Regions from separate parts of the Glutamicibacter sp. St.4D3 genome, predicted to be linked through region 3. Evidence: riboswitches for the same ligand, from Rfam matches in the RefSeq annotation. Region 3 holds a riboswitch; each other region holds the start of a gene.

Region 1 (5,594 bases), 160 kb from region 3:
AGGCCAGCAGCCGATTGGCGCCGAAGTAGAGCCCCGCGCCGGCGAGCACCCCGGCGACGCTGGCCGCCAGGCCGCCCTGCTGGTAGGCCTCCAACACCAGCTCAAAGCTCAGCGCACTGATCAGCACCCCTGAGCCGAAGGCCATGATCGCACAAACCCAGATCCGCGGAATGCGCAGCCACCAGGCCGCCCCGGCCCCCAACAGCAGGGCCGAACCGGCCACGGTGCCCCACAGCAGGGCTTGAAGGCTCTGGATCATGGCACCCACTATAGCGGTGCCTGGATGCCCGGGCTGAGCGGGATCAGCCCAAAAACACAGCCCTACATTCAAGGCCCTGACATCACCCCGATCGGGTCTGCCGCATCGTGCTGCCCGTGGATGCAGAAATCGGACTCGCTCCTGCCCAGGTGCCAGTGAGGACCAAGACTCTGGACAATCTCTGCTTCGCCGACTCGCCGCCCCGATAACGGCGTGTAGTAGCTCGATTTAAAGACAACCGTGGTGCTTTTGGCGTTGATCTCTGCCGTTACCTGCGTCTTCACCTGCGGGCTGCCGGCCCTCTGGCTGGAGTCGGATGCGCCTTCGGGATTTGTCCTACCGTGGCTCGGGTCAAGCCAGGGGTTGCCCCTACCCTTCGCTTTGCATGTTGCTGAACCGGGAGTAGTGGCCCTGGAAGGCGACGGTAATGGTCTTGGTGGGACCGTTGCGGTGCTTGGCCACAATCACGTCGGCCTCTCCGGGACGATTTTCCTTGTCGTACACGTCCTCGCGGTGCAGCAGGATCACCATGTCCGCATCCTGCTCAATCGAGCCGGATTCACGCAGGTCCGAGACCATCGGCTTCTTGTCCGTACGCTGTTCCGAACCACGGTTCAGCTGCGAGAGCGCGATGAGCGGGACATCGAGCTCCTTGGCTAGCAGCTTCAGGTTACGGGAGAACTCCGAGACTTCCTGCTGGCGTGATTCAACGCGCTTGCCCGAGCTCATCAGCTGCAGGTAGTCCAGCACGATCATCTTCAGCTCGTTGCGCTGCTTCAGGCGGCGGCACTTGGCGCGGATCTCCATCATCGACATGTTCGGGGAGTCGTCGATGAATAGCGGAGCCTCATTCAACCGTCCCATGGTGGTGGCGATCTTGGTCCACTGGGCATCCTCCACCGACCCCTTGCGCAGGTCCTGCAACTGGATCGAGGCCTCCGCGGAGAGCAGACGCATCGCGATTTCATTGCGCCCCATTTCCAGGGAGAAGAACACGGTGGCCATGTTGTTCTTGATTGCCGCCGAACGCGCAAAGTCCAGGGCGAAGGTCGACTTGCCCACGGCCGGACGCGCGGCGATGATGATCATCTGCCCGCCCTGCAGGCCCTGGGTCAACTCATCAAACTCGTAAAAGCCGGTGGGGACACCGGTAATGCCGTCACCGGCGTTGGCCGCATTTTCGATCTCATCGACGGTGCCCTCGATGATCTCGCTGAGCCGGACATAGTCTTCGCTCGAGCGATTCTCCGCAACCTTGTAGACCTCGGCCTGCGCCTCGTTGACGATGGCGTCCACGTCCCCGTCCGGGGAGTAGCCCATCTGCACGATCCGGGTCCCGGCGTCGACCAGGCGGCGCAGCACGGCGCGTTCGCGCACGATCTCGGCGTAGTAACCGGCGTTCGCGGCGGTGGGCACGGACTGGATGAGGTTGTGCAGGTATGCGGCACCGCCCACCCGGACGATTTCGCCCCGCTTGGTCAGCAGGTCCGAAACGGTGACGGCGTCAGCCGGTTCGCCCCGTCCGTAGAGATCAATGATGGCCTCATAGATCGATTCATGGGCCGGACGGTAGAAGTCGTTGCCGCGGACCACCTCAATGACATCGGCGATCGCGTCCTTGGAGAGCATCATGCCGCCCAGAACCGACATTTCCGCGGCGATGTCCTGCGGCGGCGTACGCCCCGCCTCGGAGTCGCGGTTCTCGTAAGCCTGCTCAGCGCTGGCAATAGACATTCAAATCCCCTTCTACCCACCGGGAACTCGGCGACCGGTTCACCGTCCACCTCGTATCGTTCCATCGGACCCCGACAGTTAGGGGGCGCTGGGAAAACTTGTGGATATTTCAGTTCCAGAGCCAACAGTAGGCCTCTTATGTAAGGGCGTAAACTCGCTTATCCACAGGATCTGTGGACAAGCGGCAGCTATCTGTGGAAGGGGTTGTGCAGGAACTGGGGAGAACGCTGTGGATTTCCCCACTTAAACGCAACTAATACCTGATTGACTTGGTGTTTCAGGTTTTCACACGTGTGGATAAAAATTAAGTTTTCCTCCGCGGCATTGTGGGTTTTGGATCTTTTCCACAGCCGGAAAGCCCACAATTCGGGGGCGTGGAGGCGTCAACCACGGTTATCCACCCCCAATCCACAACGCTGTGGAAAGCTTTGTGGATTACTTCAGATCTAAAAACTCGCTACTCATCGCAGGACCACCCATCACGGTCCCTCGGATGCGGGGCTTCGTCCACAGATCCCCGGCCTGCCTCATCTCGGGACTGTGCACTGCGCCTGACACGCAACCCGGTTTGAAGCGGTTAACGTAATGAATCCCACCGCGACGTACGACGCAGTGGGATTCATCGATGCCGCCCTGCCATTAGACCAGGGCCGGCACCTTGAGGGTGTGGAAGGCGGAATCATGGAAGATCGACGGGGTGTGCGCCGAGGCCTGGTGGCCGTGCACCTGCAGCAGGACGACCCAGTGGTCCCCGGCTTCAACCTCGTTGTAGATGGAGGTATCGAGCCAGAGGGTGGATTCCTCGATGAACAACGCCTGCTGCTCGGTGATGTGGGTGTGCAGCCCGGCGAAGCGGTCACCCTTCTTCGAGGCGATCTGGGCGCAGACCCCCTCGTTGCGGCTGCTGAGCACCGAGACCCCGATACGCTGTGCCCGCCGCAGCTTCGGCCAGGTGTTGGAGGTCTTCTGCACGGCGAACATCACCAGCGCCGGATCCAGGGAGACCCCAACGGTAAACGAGGAGGCAACAATTCCGGTCTTGACGCCATCGATTTCGGCGCACAACGCCGCGACGCCCGAGGGGTGCTGGGCGAAGACCTTGCGCAGGGTCAACGGGTCGAGATCCTGATTCAATGACATGATTCGTATCCTTAGCATCAGGCCCACCGTGGTCGGCGACGGTCGAATGCCCATAGCGCCGCAGGGCCAAGCTGCTGCACTGTGGATTCGAAGGTTTTACGCCTCGGTGTGCGGTACTTGTTCCACGCGGTGGCGCGCGGAACCGAATCCTCACCTGGAGCACCCCACTACCGTTTAGAGGGTTGCCGGCCAGCTAGCCAGGGCTTGTCAGCTGACGCTCTTGATTCTGTCTACGACACTATGGCCCGTCGCGGCGTAACGTCAAACATTTCCTGTCTTATACCGCAATCTTCGACATATTGTTTCGCCCGCCCCCTCCTTCCGCTAGGCTCGCCGCCGATAATTTCGCCCGGCGCAGCTCAGCAACGGACACCGCCTCCTACGCTGGTCGCCCCGCGGGCGCCGTTGAGCGCAATGGCACGCAGTTTCTTTGTCTGGGGTTCAGTTTCATGCCACGATGTCTTGCGAGGTGCCCTGCGTCACAGTGCGGGGCCGGATAGTTACCGACCCCGAGGAGCCCCCATGGCATCGTTGCTGGCCAACCACTCAGAATTGACTCCCCTGCGCTTCCTGGAACGCTCCGTGGAGGTCTACCCGGAGAAAACCGCGGTGATTCACGGTTCGCGCAGCTACACCTGGGCCCAGTTCGAGGAGCGCGTCCAGCGGCTGGCCCAGGTGCTGGCCCAACGCATTTCCCCGGGCGACCGGGTCGCGGTGCTGGCCCCGAACACCCCGGAAATGCTGGCCGCCCACTACGCGGTCCCGCTGGCCGGCGGCATCCTCGTTGCCCTGAACACCCGCCTGGCCGCCCACGAGCTGCAGTACATCTTGTCGCACGCCGAGGCCCGGCTGCTGTTGGCGGACACCGAGCTGCTGGGCAACACCGCACGGCTGCGCCAGGAGGTGGCGAGCCTGGAGGCGCTGATCGAGGTCACCGACGACCAGTACACCGGCCCGCGCCCCCAGGTGCCGGTCGACGCGGTGTTGGAGGACCTGCTGCGCCACGCCCCCGCCGGCCGCCTGCCCTATGCGGTCGGCGACGAGCGGGCCCCGATCTGCCTGAACTACACCTCCGGGACCACCGGCAAGCCCAAGGGGGTGCTGTATTCACACCGCGGCACCTATCTGAACGCGCTGGGTGAGGCGTTCCACCAGCAAATGGACGCGCACACCCGCTACCTGTGGACGCTGCCGATGTTCCACTGCAACGGCTGGTGCACGCCCTGGGCGGTAACCGCCGCCGGCGGCACCCACCTGTGCCTGCGGGCGGTGCGCGAGGACGCCGTCTGGGATGCCATCGACCAGCTGGGCACCACCCACCTGTGCGGGGCACCAACCGTGTGCTCGATCATCGCCGACGCGCCCCGGGCTCACCGTGTGGGCCAGCCGCTGCGCATCACCACCGCCGGCGCTCCCCCGTCACCGGCCATCATTGGCAAGCTGCACCGGCTGGGCATCGAGGTGGTGCACGTCTACGGGTTGACCGAGGTCTACGGCCCGTACACGATCTGCGAGTACCAGCAGCACTGGGATGAGCTGGACGCCGAGCAGCGGGCCGCCAAGCTCTCCCGGCAGGGGGTGGGCATGGTGACCGCGGAGTCCGCCCGCGTAGTGGACCTGGACATGAACGACGTGCCGGCCGACGGACAGAGCATGGGCGAAATCGTGCTGCGCGGCAACAACGTAATGATCGGCTACTACAAGGACGAGCCGGCCACCGAACAGGCCTTCGCCGGGGGCTGGTTCCACACCGGGGACCTGGGCGTGATGCACCCGGACGGCTACATCCAGCTGCGCGACCGGGCCAAGGACATCATCATCTCCGGCGGGGAGAACATTTCCACCGTGGAGGTCGAGCAGGTGCTGGCCAGCCACCCGCAGGTGCTGGATGTGGCGGTGGTGGGCATCGCGGATGAGAAGTGGGGCGAACGCCCCATCGCCTACGTCATCCGGGCCAGCGGCTCACAGGTGGATGAGGCGGCCCTGATCGCCCACGCCCGCGAACAGCTGGCCGGGTTCAAGGTGCCGCGCACCATCGTTTTCCCGCAGGATTTGCCGCGCACCTCCACGGGCAAGGTGCAAAAGAACGTGCTGCGCACCCTGCCGCTGCCCTCCGCGGCCACCACGCGCTAAACCCGGCGCGCGGTGGGCTGACGTGCCGGCGCCTGGCTTGCTACGCTGTTGCTCCCCGGGGTTGAGGAGGGCAGCATGCGAGGCCGACACTGCTGGTACCCGCTGGCCGCCCTTTGCCTGCTGCTGGTCGCCTGCAGCGGGCCGGTGCCAATCCCGCCGGCCGCCCCGCAAAGCGACGCCAGCCCCACCGCCAGCGGGCCCACCGGGCCCTCCCCCGCGCACCGCGCGGAGGTCTCGGTCATCACCCGGAACCTGCAGGCCCCGTGGTCGATCTGCCGGGCCATGGACACGACGCTGGTCAGTGAACGGGACACCGCCCGGATCCTGG
Region 2 (5,594 bases), 450 kb from region 3:
GGCGGCGGGCGAACGGGTACGGGTGCTCGTAGGCGGTGCCCGCGGTGATGCCGAAGCCGAGGTTCTCGGTGACCGCGGCCATGGCGGAGACCAGCAGGATCGGGTCGTTGACCGGGGCCTGGGCACCGGTGCGCAGCGGGGATTCGTTGGTGCCGTTGTAGACGTCATAGGTGCCCAGCACATCGGCGATGAACAGCCCGTCGAACTTGCCCTTTTCCAGCACCTTGGCCAGGTGGGTCCAGTAGCCCAGGGTGTTGTAGCTTGCGGCTTGGTCCTGCGGGTGGCGCCAGAGTCCGGGCGACTGGTGGGCGACACAGTTCATGTCAAAGGCGTTGAACAGGATTTCGCGGGGTGTGCGGCTCATGGCGGTCCTTCTTTCAGGGGTTTGATTCGATGGTGGCGGGCGGGACTAGCGGAAGCTGACCTGACCCGGGGCGGGGACGTCCCCGGTGGCGTTCAGCCGCACCGGGGGCACCGCGTTGATCTCGTAGTCGCCCACGATGCGGGATTTGTAGATGGCGGGGTTGTGGGTGGCGATGGTGCGGGCGTTGCGCCAGTGCCGGTCCATGTTGCAGCTGGCCTTGGTGGCCGAGGCGCCCAGCGGGTCAAAGAGCTTGCTGGTCACCCCGATGGTCAGCGGCTGGGTGACCGATTGGGCGCGGTTGGCGGCCAACTCGCACACCGCATAGCGTTCGGCGGGGCTCAGGTTGGCGTCGGCCAGGGCGGCCTCGACCTCCAGCACCGCGCCCATCACCACCGACTCGATGGCGAATACCTCGGCCGAGACCTCCCCCACGACCTGCAGGACCTGCGGTTCGTGGCGGACCGGGACCCCGGTGCCGGTGCTGAAGCTGCGGGTGCGCAGCTGGACCGAGGAGCGCAGGTCATTCAGCGCCGCGCGGGCCACGCCGGCCTGCACGGCCAGCAGCACCAGCTGGAAGATCGCCGATTCGGTGTCGTTCTCATGCTGCGGGATGAAGCTGTCCACCGGGACCCGCTCGAACGTGGTGGTGCCGGTGCCCGTCAGCTGCTGGCCGAACCCGTCCCAGTCATCCAGGATCCGCACCCCGGAATGCTGGGTGGCCACGACGGCGATCTGCCGACCGGGCAGCTGCGGGTGGGCCACGGCCACCATGGTCCAGTCGGCAAAGATGGTCCCGGTGCAGTAGTACTTCTCCCCGGTGACGAACCAGCGGCCCTCGTGCTCGGTGGCCGTGGTGTTCAGACTGCCCAGCCGGTTGCCGCCGCGTTCGGTGTAGGCGTTGCCCACAATGTGCCCGGCGGAGATCCGCTCCAGCCATTTGGCCTGCAGCGACTGGTCCTCGAAGGCCAGCACGTCTTCGACGAAGGCCAGGTGGGCACGCCAGAGCTGGGCGATGTGGGAGTCGGCTTCGGCCAGTTCAATCAGCAGGCGGAAGACATCGGACATGCGGGCACCGTACCCGCCGCGGTCCACCGGGACGCGCAGGGCCCCGAAGCGTTCCCGGTTCAGCAGCCCCACTTGCTCAAAGGGCAGGATGCGCTCCCGGTCCCGGTGGGCTGCGCCCTCGGCGATTTGCGCGAAGACCGGTCGGAAGGTGGCGGCCAGGCGTTCATATTGTTCGTCGGCCCCAGGCCCCGGGGTGATCTTCAGCAGCTGCCGCTCGGGCAGCTGCTCGGGATGCTGGTCCAGATCCACGGCGTTGCCGGCAGGGGCCTGGGCAGGGTCGGACAGCGTGTTGAAGTCCGGTTGGGGTTCGCCGAATGACATGCAAGAGCCTCAATTCTTCCATCGGTCCTGGCGGTAGCACCGGCCCGCATGGGGTGGTTGCTGCGGCGTCGTGGAGCCAGATCTCTCGGCCGCTCTGGATGGTTCATCTCATTTGTACCGGCGGTGACGAAGCCGGCTCAAGGCCGGCCGTCATATTTCGGGGCATGAAGCGCAGATGACGTCGAACGCCCGGATCGCGCGAATGGGCAAGACGTTACAGCCTGACCCCGTCAAGCGGCAGAATGATGCAGAATCCACAAGGGATCAAAGAAATACCAGAATTACCGGCCCCGGAAACGTACGCTTCGAAGATTCGTCACATTACGAACGATTTGCCTTCCATCCGTTCGGGACGATTACATGGTGGCGTAACCATCCCGAGCGGCCGAGAGATCTGGCTCGTTGACGCCGCAGCAACCACCATGACGGGGAGAAGGCCTCTTCCTGCATGGACGGTGCTAACGCCAGAAGCGATGGAGATGACAATGAGTACTGTCCTTGTGTCGCCCACACCCGTGGCGCCATCCACTGCCCGATCGGTTCAGTTCCACAACCTGGGGCGTTCGTTCACCGCAGGCCGGCAGACCCGCACGGTCCTGTCAGGCATCGACCTGCAGATCACCGCCGGTCAGGTGGTGGCCATCCTCGGCGCCAGCGGCTGCGGCAAGTCCACACTGCTGCGCACCGTCAGCGGCCTGGATCACCCCAGTGTCGGCCAGGTCCGCATTGGCGGCCACGCCGTGGAGGGAATCGATGACCGCTGTGCGGTGGCGTTCCAGGAACCCCGGTTGCTGCCGTGGCGGACGGTGCGCCAAAACATCGCCCTGGGCCTGTCTCCGCAGCTGACAGCCCAGGCCGGCCGCGAGCTGATCGCCGAGCTGCTGGAACTGACCGAACTCACCCACGCGGCGGAACTTCGTCCACGCGAGATTTCCGGGGGCATGGCCCAGCGCGTTTCACTGGCCCGCGCCCTGGCACGGCGCCCCGGGGTCCTGCTGCTGGACGAACCGTTCGGCGCGCTGGATGCCCTGACCCGCCTGAAAATGCAGGATCTGCTGCTGGACATCCACCGTTCGTTCCCGACCACGGTGCTGATGGTCACCCATGACGTGGACGAGGCCCTGAGCCTGGCCGACCGCGTCATTGTCCTGGGGCACCGGCGGCCGAACGCGGAGCAGAAGCAGAACGGGGCCGGGGTCATCGAGGACCTGATCCTGAACTCCCCCAGGCCCCGCAACCGGACGGGTTCCGGATTCACCACCCAGCGCGCGCATCTGCTGCAGCTGCTCGGTGTCGACCCGTCGGGCCATTAACCCCCGCGCCGCGTCGCCTTCCTGTCCACCCCTCACCCTTGCGTCCGGGCCTACTCCCGTGCGCCGCCGAACCCACCCGCTAAGGATTCCCATGTCAAAATTCACCCTGTCCCGCCGTTGCGCATTCACCTTCGCCGCCGTCGCATTGGCCGCGAGCAGCCTCAGCGGCTGCGCCGGGGAGAACGCCGCTGCCGGTGAGACCCTGACCCTCGACTATGCGACCTACAACCCCCTGAGCCTGGTGCTGAAGGAAAAGGGATGGCTGGAGGATGCGCTGGCCGACGACGGCATCAGCGTCGAATGGATCCAGTCGGCCGGGTCAAACAAGGCCAACGAGGCACTGCGTGCGGACGCCATCGACGTGGGTTCCACCGCCGGCTCCGCCGCCCTGCTGGCCCGCTCCAACGGTTCCCCGATCAAGACGATCGCGTTGTACTCGCAGCCCGAATGGTCAGCACTGGTCGTGGGCAAGGATTCACCGGTTTCCTCGGTCGCCGACCTGAAGGGCAAGCAGGTCGCGGCCACCAAGGGCACCGACCCCTACTTCTTCCTGCTGCAGGCCCTGCAGGAGGCGGGATTGGGGGAAAAGGACATCACGTTGCAGAACGTGCAGCACGCCGACGGGCGCACCGCTTTGGCCAACGGCTCGGTGGATGCCTGGAGCGGACTGGACCCGATCATGGCGTCCGCCGAACAGGACGGTGCACGCCTGCTGTACCGCAACCTGGACTTCAACACCTATGGGGCGCTCAACGCCCGCGAGGACTTCCTCAAGGACAGCCCGGAAGTGGCGCAGACCGTGGTTGACGCCTATGAGAAGGCGCGCCAGTGGGCCGGCAGCCACCCGGAGGAAACCGCGCAGATCCTGGCCGATGTCGCCGGACTGGACGCTCAGGTCGCCGACACGGTCATCTCCGAGCGATCCAACCTCGACGTGGCGGCGGTCCCGGACGAGAAGTTCGTTCAGGTGCTGGGCAACATTGGGCCGGTGTTTGTCGACAGCGGCGATGTGAAGAGCCAAGCCGAGGTGGACGCCGCACTGGACACCCTGGTTGACGACCAGTTTGCCCGGCAGGCCGATGCCTCACAGATTGCGGGTGAATAGGCGATGACCGCTCCTGTTGACCAGCAGCCGGCCACCACACAAGCCGATGCCCCGCGCGCCGGACTGCTCGCCGCACTGCTGGGGCTCCCGCACTGGCTAGTGGGCCTGGTTGTCCCCGCCCTGGTCCTGGTGGCGTGGCAGTTGGCCACGACAAGCGGACTGGTGCCCTCCTATGCGCTGCCCACCCCGGCCTCCGTCATCACCGCCGCCGTTGACCTGCTGGAGCGCGGTGAGCTGTGGACCCACATAGGCATCTCCGCCCAGCGGGTCCTGTTGGGCTTTGCCGCCGGTTCGCTGCTGGGCCTGGTCTTCGGTGCCCTGGTGGGACTATCGAAGCTGGCCGATGCCCTGCTGAGCCTGAGCATCGGGGCGCTGCGCGCGGTCCCGTCACTGGCCTGGGTTCCGCTGCTGGTGCTGTGGATGAAGATGGGTGAGGACTCCAAGGTCACCCTGATCATCATCGGCGCCTTCTTCCCGGTCTTCACCACCGTCTCCCTGGCGCTGCGCCACGTGGATCCCCAGCTGGTGGAGGCGGCCCGCTCCTTTGGCTACCGGGGCCTGCGCCTGCTGCGCACCGTTCAGCTGCCGGCCGTGGTTCCCGCCATCTTCTCCGGGCTGCGCCTGGCCCTGGCCCAGGCATGGCTGTTCCTGGTGGCGGCCGAACTGCTCGGCGCCTCCATGGGCCTGGGGTTCCTGCTCACCGATTCCCAAAACAATGGGCGCATTGACCGCCTGATCCTGACCATCATCTTGCTGGCGATCTTTGGCAAACTCACCGATGCCCTGCTGTCCATCGCCGAACGCAAGGCCATTGCCCGCTGGGCCTAGGGCCCGCGACCACGTGTAAAGGATTTTCTTCGATGACAACCATCGACCTGACCTCCGAGGAAAGCACCGACGAAGCCACCCGCCAGCGCTTCTGGGATGAAGCGGCGAACCTGCTGGACTGGGACACCCGATGGCACACCACCTCCCGGATCGTTGCCGCCGACCCCGCCGCCGAACGCGGCCCGCAGATTTCCTGGTACCTGGGCGGCACGCTGAACGCCGCCGTGAACTGCGCGGACCGTCATGTGGCGGCCGGCCGCGGTGAGAAGGTGGCCCTGTACTTCGAGGGGGAACCCGGGGACCGGGAGACCGTCACCTACCGGGAACTGGCCGAACGGGTATGCCAGGCCGCGAACGCGCTGACCGAACTGGGGATCGGGAAGGGTGACCGGGTGGTCATCTACCTGCCGGTGCTGGTGGAGACGGTGGTCATCACCCTGGCCTGCGCCCGCATTGGCGCGATCCACTCCCTGGTTTTCGGCGGGTTCTCCGCCGCGGCCCTGAAGTTCCGGGTCGAGGACACCGCAGCGAAGCTGCTGGTCACCACGGACGGCCAGTTTCGCCGCGGCGCCGCCGTCCCGGTCAAGGACAACGCGGA
Region 3 (5,594 bases):
CGATCGCGGTGCCGCGAATATAGCCGCCAAAGGTGTGCAGCGCCCGGTCCCCGGAGAGAATCCAGGTGTGCCGGAAGTGGGCGGGCGTCCAGGAGACAAAGAACGCCCAAATCTTGTCACCGTCCTTGAGGAAGAAGAACAGGATGACCAGCAGCAGGATCGTTCCGGTGACCAGGCTGCCGGCGGCGGTGAGGGTGTGCAGCGCCCCGGTCCCGAATTCGGAGCTCGTGATGAACGCGGTCACCCGTTGCACCGCGTCATCCAGCTGCTGCCCGTCAATCCTGAACGGCAGCCCGCCCACCACGTTTTGGACCGTGGAGTTCAGCTGGTTGAACCCCTCCACGGCCTGCTCGACCAGGGTGGGCCACTGGTTGATGACCGAGAACACCAGCCCGGTGCCGATGCCTCCCAGGATCAGCAGCGCGCCGAGGAAGACGGTCCACGCGGCCAAGAGCGGGGACATGACCCGGCGCAGCCGAATCACCAACGGCCACAAGGCGCAGGAGAGGATCACGGCGATGAGGGTGGGAATCACGATCAGGGTCAGCCGCAGCATCCCCAGGACCACCAGGCCCGCAATCACGCCGATGATCAGCAGCTGCAGGCACCGGGTGCCGAGCCTGCCCAGCGGGTCGGTCCACAATCCCTGGAAAGTCACCGCGGGGCGCTCAACCGAGGCCCACGCCTGTTCATCCAGCGGGGAGGACTCCACCCGTGTTTTCCTGCTGCCTGATGTACGCCTGCGAAAGAAAGCCATGGTCGCTCCTACCATCGGCCAATATTGGGTCGGGCAGCAGTCGCGCCCGGTAGGTCCTGCACTGCTGGTTCAGCCGAGTACCGTTCCCGTCGACATCACCATTTCATCTTCGTGCCACGCAGATGCAGCGACGCTGCACCACGCAACGGACTATTCGCGGCCGGACTCGGCCTCGGTGCAAATGCACAGCCGGTTGCCCTGCTTGTCCGTGACAATCACCCAACTTGGCGCGTACTCGTAGTCGAACTCCGCGTCGGTGGTTTTCAAGGTTTCCAGCAGGTCGCCACTGTGGCTGTGGGGCACCGTTACATCAACGTGGAATCGGTTCTGGTTCGGCGTCTGGGTCTCCTGGAACCAGATGGCCGGGCCACGGCCATGCGGGTCGGTCAGCGCACCGTCCGCCGCCTGTTCATAGCCCAGGGCCGCCTGCCAGATCTTGGAGATCTGTTGCGGGTTTTCGGTATCGATGGCGATTTCCACCGTCCGGACCAGGCCCAGGTCCACTTGGGCACCAAAGTTTTCGGCCTGATCGGAGATCTGGGTGGCCAGGGTGAAGTCCCGTGACGTTACTCCGCCGACATCATGGGACACCAGGTTGACGAACACCGTGTCATAACGCCAGTCCACGTCCGGATGATGTCCGGCTTCCTCGGCCAGCGCGCCAATCGCCGACACGAGCTGAATCGCGGCGGCCGAGCTCGGGCACTTGAAAGCGGTCCGCAAGGACCCCAGCCCGTAGCGCCAGTGCGGCAATTGTGAGAGCCGTGCCTGAATTTCGTCTGATGACAGCACATCTTTGCCTGACATTGTTCTTGCCTCTCTGCGGATGGAGCCAACGACCGTGACCATAATGGCCACGGTCGTCCTCAGCTTGCCGCTCCCCTGAAGAAGAAAGAAGGCCCCTTAGCCAATTGCCAGCGTTGCGCGTCGAACGCGCCGTCGCTCGTCGTAGCAGGCCTCCCCCCTGTCCCGGTCTACATACCCAGCAGGAGGATCTTCTCCACCGCTACCGAGATCGGCAGGCGGACCAGCAGGCCCGGCAGGTCCTGCCAGTGCTCGGGGTTGAGGTTCGCACCGTTCGCTCCGAGGCTCCCGCTGGAAAGATTCAGTTCGGCCAACCGGCCCTCGAACCAATCCTCACGCCCTGCCCACTTCGCCTTGCTCCGGCAGCGCTCCACGACGCTTTCAAGCTTCGCGTGCAATAGACAGTACAGTTCCGGGGTAAACCCGGCGCGCATCCACTTGTGGATGTACCGTTCCGTGTCATGCCCGCGGTACAGTTCGCCATCCAGCAGCATTGCGGACCGTTGGCTCTTGACGATGCGCCAATTTCCCTTCGGACGCGGGAGGTACGGTGGAGCGTACGGGTTTTCCAACAGTGCGGCATCCCACCGCAGGTCCAGTTGTTCCCTTACCGTTGGTTCATTTCCCTTGATGCCTGCCGGCAGACCGTACTTGTCGACCGGAATCTCTAGCGGGCCTCCCCGAACCAGCTCGGCCCGGCCGTCGGCACGCAGTCTCATGGCCTGATAGATCTTCGCGGCCGATTCCGTGCCAACAACATCATCACCGTAAAGCTCCCGGCGCCAGGCCTCGAAGTCCTGCGCATGTTCCTTGTTGAAGTTCTCGTGCTGGCTGCGTTCGTTTTCAGACAATTGTTGTTCCCCTCGCATGGGAGGACCCGGCGACGGAGGATTTATCTCCGCCGCGGCATCCACCGACTTGCCCGGCGGCTGGTGCCGCGGACCGGTTCTTCCCCTGGGGCACCCCGCTCGGTTGAGGAGGGTTGCCGTGCAGCAAGCCAGGTACTTATCGCTGCAGCTCGTGAACCTGGGAATCATCCTATGCGTCCGGTCCGACGGTTTGGCGTCCGCGTAGGCCGCGATTGCTCACTGTGGATTGTTCATTATCGAAGGAACGGTCCACTTGTCACCTAATTCGTGTTTCTAGCGCTGCAGCCGAGGGTCTTCTGTCGGATCCGTGTACGGGGCGGGGCAGCCCTGGCTGACCGCTTCCGGGCGCAGCTCAAAGTGCCACGGCTCATTTTCGTACACCGTGCACAGTCCGTAGTAGCGACCATGCTGGCCTAGCCACGCCCGCGCGTCATAGGATCCGATGTCTATCGCATTGCCGGAAACATGCGGTGAAGTCTGCGCAGTTGCAACCCACCGGGCGGCTTCACGCTTCGACCCATACCGGTCTACCGCTTCGGCCAGCAGTTGCTGCTGAAATGCTTCCGAGCGCCAGCCACTGTTGACGATGAACTTGATGTCATCCTTGGCGGCGTCGGATTCTGCCTCATTCATCGCCTCGCGCAGGTCCGGACTCAAGTAGTGCACGGCTGGTACCTGGGACTTCAGGGTGGTTCCTGAAGGCACATCCCCACCAGCCACCCCTAACGCACCTGCCCTTGGCTCTTGTCCTCCCTGGACCACCGAAGTCACGGTTGCCGCCATGGATGAGGGACTCCAGTCACTGCGGGTTCCGAGCGTTAGGGCCAGGGCAAGCACCCACAGGGTGGTAAGCAGCGCCAGAAGCACCAGGATGATTTTGGTCAGGAGGGATTTCTTGCGGTGCTTGGCCAGTCGCATTTTTCTCATGAAACCAGTCAAGGCGGCGTCCTGTTGCCGGGCCGTATCGAAATTTTGATATGCCCGCGATATGTTCCGGCTCGTACGATTGGGGCTATGCGTGTACTGATCGTCGAGGACGAACTCCTGATGGCGGAGGCGATCCGGGACGGATTGCGCTTGGAAGCCATCGCTGCAGATATCGCCGGGGACGGTGATACGGCCTTGGAACTTTTGGAGATCAATGCCTACAAGATCGCCATCCTCGACCGTGACATTCCCGGCCCCTCCGGCGATGAAGTGGCCCGTTCCATCGTGGCCTCCGGTACCGGTTTGCCGATCCTGATGCTGACCGCCGCCGACCGGCTCGATGAGAAGGCCTCAGGTTTTGAATTGGGCGCGGATGACTACCTGACGAAGCCATTTGAGCTCCAGGAACTGGCGATGCGCCTGCGGGCATTGAGTCGGCGCCGGGCTCATCACCGCCCTCCGGTCCGCGAAATAGCTGGAGTAAGGCTGGATCCCTTTCGCCGCGAGGTCTACCGAGAAGGCCGCTATGTGGCTTTAACACGCAAGCAGTTCGCGGTATTGGAAGTCCTCATGGGAGCAGAAGGCGGAGTGGTCAGCGCGGAGGAGCTGCTGGAACGAGCATGGGATGAGAATGCCGATCCCTTCACCAATGCGGTGCGCATTACGGTCTCAGCCTTGCGGAAACGTCTGGGCGAACCGTGGGTGATCGCACCAGTTCCAGGGGTCGGATATTGCATCGAAGCCCCGGACAGTGAAGTACCTATGGTGTTGGACAGTGAATAAGCCAAAAGGGCTGAGCGTGCGACTGAAGCTCACTTTAAGCTACGTCGGTTTTCTGATGTTGGCTGGCGCGCTGCTGCTCACCGCCGTCTGGGTTTTCCTGCTGCGTTATGTTCCCGAGGGGAACATCGACAGCGCTAGAGGTTTCGTCCCGAACCGCTCGGATCTACTTGATGCCTTTGGACCCGCGGCCACCGGCGTGCTGCTCTTCCTGCTGGGTTTTGGGCTCATTGGAGGCTGGTTCCTCGCCGGTCGAATGCTTGCCCCCTTGGATCGCATCACGCAAACCACCCGCGCCGTGGCCGAGGGTGACCTCGCCCGTCGGATTCACCTCCCTGGTCGCAACGATGAATTCGGGGAGCTTGCTGAAGCCTTCGACACCATGCTGGAGGAAGTGGAAGCACACGTCGCGGAGCAGCAACGATTCGCCGCCAATGCGTCCCACGAATTGCGCACCCCATTGGCCATCACCCAAACACTGTTGGATGTCGCCGGCAAAGAGACGGACATAGACACCGGTGAGCTCCTCCAGCGGTTGGGGACAGTCAACAAGCGGGCCATCGAACTGACCGAGTCGTTGCTGTGGCTGACCCGAGCCGGACAGAAGTCCTTTACCCCAGAAATAGTCGACCTGTCGTTGCTGGTCGAAGAAGCCACGGAAACCCTGCTGCCCCTGGCAGAAAAACGCGTCGTTGGTTTGGAAGTCGCCAGTGAGGTTGCGATCGCCCACGGCTCTCCCCCGCTGCTGCAACAGCTGATCATCAACCTGATTCACAACGCAATTGTGCACAATCTGCCTGAGAACGGAACGGTGTGGATCACCACTGGAAACGCGGCAGGAAGGGGCATTTTGACGGTGGAGAATACGGGCGAGCACCTGCCGCCCGAGCTGGTGAACACACTGACAGAGCCATTCCAGCGTAGCGCCAAGCGCGCACGATCAGACGACGAGGCCGGTGTCGGCCTGGGACTGGCGATCGCCGCCAGCATTGTCAAAGCCCACCACGGTTCGTTCTCATTGACGGCGCGTACTTCTGGCGGTCTGCGGATTGTCGTTGAGCTGCCGGATTAGCGTTGCAGAGCCGGTCATTTGAAAGACCGTGTAAGTGCATAAGAGGCGCGGAAGCAAGGAGTTCTTGCTTCCGCGCCTCTCTAAAAGGCCGGCTTAGTTGCCCGGTAGGGACTAGGCCCGGGGGTTCACAATGATCTTCACGTGATGCTCATTGTTGTTGATGAGCTGGTCAAAGCCTTCGGAGACCAGCTCGTCCAGGCCAATGCGTCCGGTAATGAACGGAGCCAGATCAAGCTTGCCGCTGGAGACCAACTCGATGGTGTCCGGGTGATCGTTGGCGTAACCAATGGTTCCGCGTAGATCGATTTCCTTCAGCACCAGGTTCGGCATATCGACCTCGGGCTTGCGACCCCAGATCGAGACGTTCACAATCACGCCGGCTGGC
Region 4 (5,594 bases), 1.0 Mb from region 3:
GCCCGCTACCAGAACGATTCGCGCGACGATGAGAAGGCGCAGATCGCCCGGGCGGCGGCGGCGATGGTGCGCCCGGACATGGTGGTTGGGCTTTCGGGCGGGACCACCACCAAGGCGATCGCCCACGAGCTGGGGATGCGCCAGGACCTGATCGGGGAGCCGGGGCGCATCACCCTGACGGTGGTGACCAACGCCGTGAACATTGCCGGGCTGCTGGCGGTGCGCCCGCACATCCGGGTGATGGTCACCGGCGGGGTGCTCAATGCCCGGTCCTATGAACTGGTCGGGCCGATGGCGCAGGCGGCGCTGGGCAAGATCACCATGGATTTGTGCTTCGTGGGGGTCAACGGGCTGGACCCGCGGCTGGGGCCGATGGTCTCGGATGAGATGGAGGCGGCGGTCAACGAGCTGATGGTCGCCCAGTCCCGGGACAGCTACCTGGTGCTGGACTCCTCCAAGGTGGGCACCCGCTCCTTTGTCATCCTGGACACCGCTAACCTCACCGGCATGATCACCGACCGGCAGCTGGATGCCGGCCAGCTTGCGGCCCTGGATGCGGCCGGGCTGAAGGTGCTCACCGCCTAGGGTGCCGCCCGCTGCGCGGCGCACCGCCCGGCGTGGGGCCTAGCCGCGTGCGGCGGCGGCCGCCGCCATGCGCAGGCGCGGGCCGATTTTGCGCAGCAGCTTGTCCAGCCGCGGATGATCGGTGCGCGCAATGGCGTCGCTGAAGCGCTCCAGGCTCATCAGCCCCAGCCAGATCCTGGCCCGGCGGGCCTGCCCGGGATCCGGAGCGACCTGGTCGATCAGGTCCTGGCCGTGCCACAGGCACAAGTAGGCGGTGTTCAGCGCCGGGTCCCAGGCCGCGGCCAGGTCCCAGTCCAGGATCCCAATCAGCTCCCCGTCGACCCAGTGCATGTTGTGCCCGGCCAGGTCCCCGTGCACCAGGCCCGGGGGCACCTGGGCCAGTTCGGGCAGCTGCTCCCACAGGGTGAGGGCCGCCGGGCGCAGCTCGAGCGGCAGCGCATCGTGGCTGGCCTGGCGGCGCTCGGTGGTCCACGGCCCGCCGAACGCGAACGGTTCGGCCAGCAGCGGGCGCAGCGTGTCGAGCTCTACCTCGGCCAGGGCATCGACCACCCGGCGCAGGATGCACGCATCGCCCCGGTGCGGTGGGTGCGCGGTGCCGGGAATGTAGCGCATCGCCACCGCCGCCAGCCCTTGCGCGTCAGTGGCGATCGGGCCCAGCGCGGTGGGCACCTGCCAGGCAAGGCGTTCGGAGACGGCCCGGTGCAGGGCCACGCTGCGGGGCATGGCCGCGCTGGCCTGCGGGGTGCGGGCCATGCGGATCACCGCCTGCTCGTTGCCCAGCAGCACCCGGTGGAACTGCCCGCCTTCCTCCACCCGGGCCCCTTGCCAGGACAGCTGCGGGGCCAGGCGCCGGGCCAGGGCCAGCTCGGCATCGGTGGCGGCTCGACTCACGGGTTCTCCCTTGGTATGTGGTGGGCGGGGCGGCGCCCGGACCTGCGGGCCGAGCGGTTCCAACGCTATCGCAGCCACCGCGGTGCTTCAGCCCAGGCACAGCGGGCACGCATAGGATCAAGGGGTGCAAAGCAATCTGGCAGACGGCCCGCGGCAGGCGGGGCCGCTGAAATTCGAGATCTTTTTGGTGCTGGCGCTGTCGCTGGGCCAAAGCGCGGTGTATTCGATCGTCAGCTTCCTGGACAAGGTGACCCGCGCGCCGCTGGGTGAGCAGACCACCTCGATGAACAACCCGCTCAGCGCCCGGCCCTGGTTCGATCTGACCTACCAGCTGCTGGACATCGCCTTCGCCCTGGTGCCGGTGGCGCTGGCGCTGTACTTCATGGCGCGCAGTCTGGGGCTCGGGCCGCGGCAGGTGGGGTTCGATTTGCGCCGGCCCGGCCGAGACGCGGCCTGGGGCGCCGGCTTGTTCCTGGCGATGGGGCTGGGCACCCTGGGCCTGTACGCGGTGGGGCGGGCGCTGGGGCTGACCACCGCGCTGTCGGTGGCGAACCTGGAGGGGTATTGGTGGACGGTGCCGGTGCTGCTGCTGTCCGCGGCCCGCCACGCGGTGCTGGAGGAGGTGCTCATGCTGGCCTTCCTCTTCGCCCACGGCCGGGCGCTGAAGATCGCCCCCTGGGCGCTGCTTCTGGGGTCGGCGCTGCTGCGCGGCAGCTACCACCTGTACCAGGGATTCGGGCCGTTCATCGGCAACGCGGTGATGGGCGCCGTGTTCGGTTGGGTGTACCTGCGGTGGGGGCGGGTGATGCCGCTGGTGATCGCGCACTTCCTGCTCGACGCGGTGGGCTTTGTGGGCTTCGCGCTGATCGGTCCGGCGATCGGGATCGGCGGCTGAGCCGGCCGCCCGGCCTTTGCGCCGCGGCGCCGGCGGGTTAACGGATCAGGGGCAGGGGGCGAACCCTCGCGGTTCACGCCCTGCCCCTATATCCGTGCGTCCTTGGCTACAGCACGACCTCGCCCTTGGGGGTCTGGAAGGTGACCGAGAGGATGCCCGGGGTCCCGTTGGGGGACTGGTAGCTCATGGTGACCTCGCCCAGCTGCACCTCATCGGGCTTGCCCAGCCACTCCAGCACCCGGTCGCGGGAGCCGGCGATGGTGATCTCATCGATGAAGCCCACCGGGTCCAGGGCGCGGGAAGGGTGCAGGTCCTCGGTGCCGTCGTCCCAGCGCAGCAGGTAGGGCACCTGCGGGTCGGCGATCAGGCCCTTGATGCCGATCTGCTGCCAGGTCAGTTCGCGCCCGTCGGGGAACTTGCGGTTGCCCGGCACGGCCTGGCGGCCCAGCCGTTGCTCGGCCTGGCCCATCTCATCCAGGGACACGCACCAGCCCATCCATCCCCCGCCCAGTTCGGAGCGGGCGCGCACGGCCTGCCCGAAGGGGGCCTTGAGGCTTGCCGGGTGGTCCAGCACCTCGACGACTTCCAGGTACTGGTTGTGCTGCAGCGGAAAAATTACATTGCGAGTTCCGAATCGTGGGTGGATCCCACCCTTGACGAACTCCAGGCCCAGGGTCTGGGAGATGCGTTCGGCGGTTTCCATCAGCCCATCGGGGCCACATGCATACGAAACGTGATCTAGCCTCATCATGCGATCATCATGCCATTTTTGTGATCCAAGTCTCGACTTAGGGTCGCCTAATTATTTCTCCAGGTGTTGACGTTCCGGCCCGAACGTGCCAAGTGCGGCGCAAGGGGTGCGCTGTTGTGTGACCGATTGCGACGCCGCGGACGCAGCGCCGATTGCATCGTCCGCCGCGCCTGCGGCACACTGGTGGCAGGTCATGAGTCCCAGCTACGAGCCCCGGCTTGCTGGGCGGCAACCCTCCAACCGCGGTGGGGTGCCCCGGGTGAAGACCTGGCCCTGCACACCTAGGTGTGCCAAGGACAAGCGCGGGTTACACCCTGAGAACTCACCGGCCACCGGCCTCTTAGGGTGAATTTCAGTGGTGTACCCCCGAATAGTCAACGAACTATGGGAGGAAAACCATGAGCGAAAACTGGTCATTCGAGACCCGTCAGATCCACGCCGGGCAAAGCCCGGACCCGCACACCGGGGCCCGGGCCCTGCCGATCTACCAGACCACGTCCTTCGAATTCCCCACCGCGCAGACCGCGGCCGAGCGCTTTGCGCTGCAGGACCTGGGTCCGATCTACACCCGCATCGGCAACCCCACCCAGGAGGCGGTGGAGAACCGGATCGCCAGCCTGGAGGGCGGGGTGGGCGCCCTGCTGCTGGCCTCCGGGCAGGCGGCCACCACGTTCGCGATCCTGAACCTGGCCGAGGCGGGGGACCACATCGTGGCCAGCCCCAGCCTCTACGGGGGCACCCAGAACCTGTTCAAGCACACGCTGCGCAAGCTGGGAATCGAGGTCAGCTTCGTGGCCGACCCGGACGACCTGCAGGGGTGGCGCGCCGCGATCCGCCCGAACACCAAGGCGCTGTTCGGCGAGGTGGTCTCCAACCCGCGCCAGGACGTGCTGGACATTGCGGCGATCGCGGACATCGCCCACGCGGCCGGCGTGCCGCTGCTGGTGGACAACACCCTGTCCACCCCCTACCTGATCCGCCCGATCGAGTCCGGCGCGGACATCGTCATCCACTCGGCCACGAAGTACCTGGGCGGGCACGGCACCGCGATCGCCGGGGTGATCGTGGATTCGGGCAACTTCGACTTCGGGGCCGACCCGCAGAAGTTCCCGGGCTTCAACACCCCGGATGAGTCCTACAACAACCTGGTCTTCGCCCGCGACCTGGGCGTGGACGGCGCACTGGGGGCGAACCTGGCCTACATCCTCAAGGCGCGGGTGCAGCTGCTGCGCGACCTGGGTTCGGCCGTGTCCCCCTTCAACGCGTTCTTGATCGCCCAGGGCCTGGAAACCCTGTCCCTGCGCATGGAGCGCCACGTGGCCAACGCGGTCCAGGTGGCCCGCTGGCTGGAGGCGCACCCGCAGGTGCAGCAGGTCTCCTACGCCGGGCTGCCCTCCTCCCCGTGGTACGAACGCGGACGCAAGTACGGGCCGAACGGGGTGGGCGCGATCGTCTCCTTCGACGTGGCCGGCGGGGCCGCGGCCGGCCAGGCGTTCGCCGATGCGCTGGTGCTGCATTCGAACGTGGCCAACCTGGGGGACGTGCGCTCCCTGGTGGTGCACCCGGCCTCCACCACCCACGCCCAGCTCAGCGACGCCGAGCAGCTGGCCGCGGGGGTGCGTCCGGGGCTGGTGCGCCTGAGCGTGGGGCTGGAGAACGTCAAGGACATCCTGGCCGACCTGGAACTGGGCTTCGCGGCCGTGGCCGCCCGCCAGACCGACGAGACCCTGGCCGAAGCGCGCTAAGCCGATGACTGCGATCGCAAGGACCGGGCGGCCGGCCACCCGCACCGCCGTGCACGGCATGAGGCGCCGAGCGGCGGTGGGGGAGTATGGCTTTGAAACCGGCGGCTACCTGCCGCAGGTGGAGCTGGCCTACGAAACCTGGGGGGAACTGGACGCACAGGGCTCCAACGCGGTGCTGATCACCCACGCGCTGACCGGCGATGCCCACGTCAGCCGCGGGGACTCGGACTTCGACGGCTGGTGGGAGGACTTCGTGGGCCCCGGCAAGCCGATCGACACCAACCGCTACCACGTGGTGGCGGCGAACATCGTCGGCGGCTGCAACGGCAGCACCGGGCCGGGCAGCCTGGACGCCAACGGGCGGGCCTGGGGTTCGCGTTTCCCGTTCACCACCATCAAGGACTCGGTGCACCTGGAGGCCCGGCTGGCCGACGCGCTGGGGATCGAGACCTGGCACGCGGTGATCGGCGGGTCGATGGGCGGGGCACGGGCCCTGGAGTGGGCCGTGCTCTACCCGCACCGGGTGCGCAACCTGGTGGTGATGGCCGCCTGCGCGCAGGCCAGCGCCGAACAGATCGCCTTCGCCCAGGTGCAAAGCGAATCGATCCGGCTGGACCCGCACTTCGCCAATGGGGACTACTACCACACCGGGCGGGCGCCGGACGCCGGGCTCGGGGTGGCCCGGCGCCTGGCGCACGTCACCTACCGTTCCGAGGCCGAGCTGCAG

What was found. Region 3 has a riboswitch for S-adenosylmethionine ahead of AC6I21_RS14425 (hypothetical protein). Riboswitches for the same ligand answer to the same signal wherever they lie in the genome.
Region 1: it holds a riboswitch for S-adenosylmethionine, as region 3 does, so the genes downstream of both, AC6I21_RS15150 (flavin reductase family protein) here and AC6I21_RS14425 (hypothetical protein) in region 3, are expected to answer to the same signal.
Region 2: it holds a riboswitch for S-adenosylmethionine, as region 3 does, so the genes downstream of both, AC6I21_RS01210 (ABC transporter ATP-binding protein) here and AC6I21_RS14425 (hypothetical protein) in region 3, are expected to answer to the same signal.
Region 4: it holds a riboswitch for S-adenosylmethionine, as region 3 does, so the genes downstream of both, AC6I21_RS03805 (bifunctional o-acetylhomoserine/o-acetylserine sulfhydrylase) here and AC6I21_RS14425 (hypothetical protein) in region 3, are expected to answer to the same signal.

The regions. Positions count from the first base shown of each region.
Region 1 is NZ_AP039380.1:3,293,621-3,299,214, forward strand. Features, by position in the region: gene AC6I21_RS15140 (ZIP family metal transporter) at 1-259, opposite strand, end outside; gene dnaB (replicative DNA helicase) at 629-1,993, opposite strand; gene AC6I21_RS15150 (flavin reductase family protein) at 2,633-3,133, opposite strand; SAM riboswitch class IV at 3,242-3,359, opposite strand; gene AC6I21_RS15155 (acyl--CoA ligase family protein) at 3,656-5,266, shown strand; gene AC6I21_RS15160 (PQQ-dependent sugar dehydrogenase) at 5,342-5,594, shown strand, end outside.
Region 2 is NZ_AP039380.1:240,125-245,718, reverse strand. Features, by position in the region: gene AC6I21_RS01220 (LLM class flavin-dependent oxidoreductase) at 1-364, opposite strand, end outside; gene AC6I21_RS01215 (acyl-CoA dehydrogenase family protein) at 410-1,750, opposite strand; SAM riboswitch class I at 1,766-1,855, opposite strand; SAM riboswitch class I at 2,120-2,230, shown strand; gene AC6I21_RS01210 (ABC transporter ATP-binding protein) at 2,236-3,063, shown strand; gene AC6I21_RS01205 (aliphatic sulfonate ABC transporter substrate-binding protein) at 3,155-4,168, shown strand; gene AC6I21_RS01200 (ABC transporter permease) at 4,172-4,996, shown strand; gene acs (acetate--CoA ligase) at 5,029-5,594, shown strand, end outside.
Region 3 is NZ_AP039380.1:3,130,540-3,136,133, forward strand. Features, by position in the region: gene AC6I21_RS14415 (AI-2E family transporter) at 1-712, opposite strand, end outside; gene AC6I21_RS14420 (4a-hydroxytetrahydrobiopterin dehydratase) at 908-1,606, opposite strand; gene AC6I21_RS14425 (hypothetical protein) at 1,732-2,412, opposite strand; SAM riboswitch class IV at 2,471-2,587, opposite strand; gene AC6I21_RS14430 (M15 family metallopeptidase) at 2,704-3,369, opposite strand; gene AC6I21_RS14435 (response regulator transcription factor) at 3,445-4,140, shown strand; gene AC6I21_RS14440 (sensor histidine kinase) at 4,157-5,209, shown strand; gene AC6I21_RS14445 (2,3-butanediol dehydrogenase) at 5,321-5,594, opposite strand, start outside.
Region 4 is NZ_AP039380.1:829,497-835,090, forward strand. Features, by position in the region: gene AC6I21_RS03785 (DeoR/GlpR family DNA-binding transcription regulator) at 1-585, shown strand, start outside; gene AC6I21_RS03790 (phosphotransferase family protein) at 625-1,476, opposite strand; gene AC6I21_RS03795 (CPBP family intramembrane glutamic endopeptidase) at 1,601-2,371, shown strand; gene AC6I21_RS03800 (VOC family protein) at 2,478-3,122, opposite strand; SAM riboswitch class IV at 3,312-3,431, shown strand; gene AC6I21_RS03805 (bifunctional o-acetylhomoserine/o-acetylserine sulfhydrylase) at 3,521-4,867, shown strand; gene metX (homoserine O-acetyltransferase MetX) at 4,872-5,594, shown strand, end outside.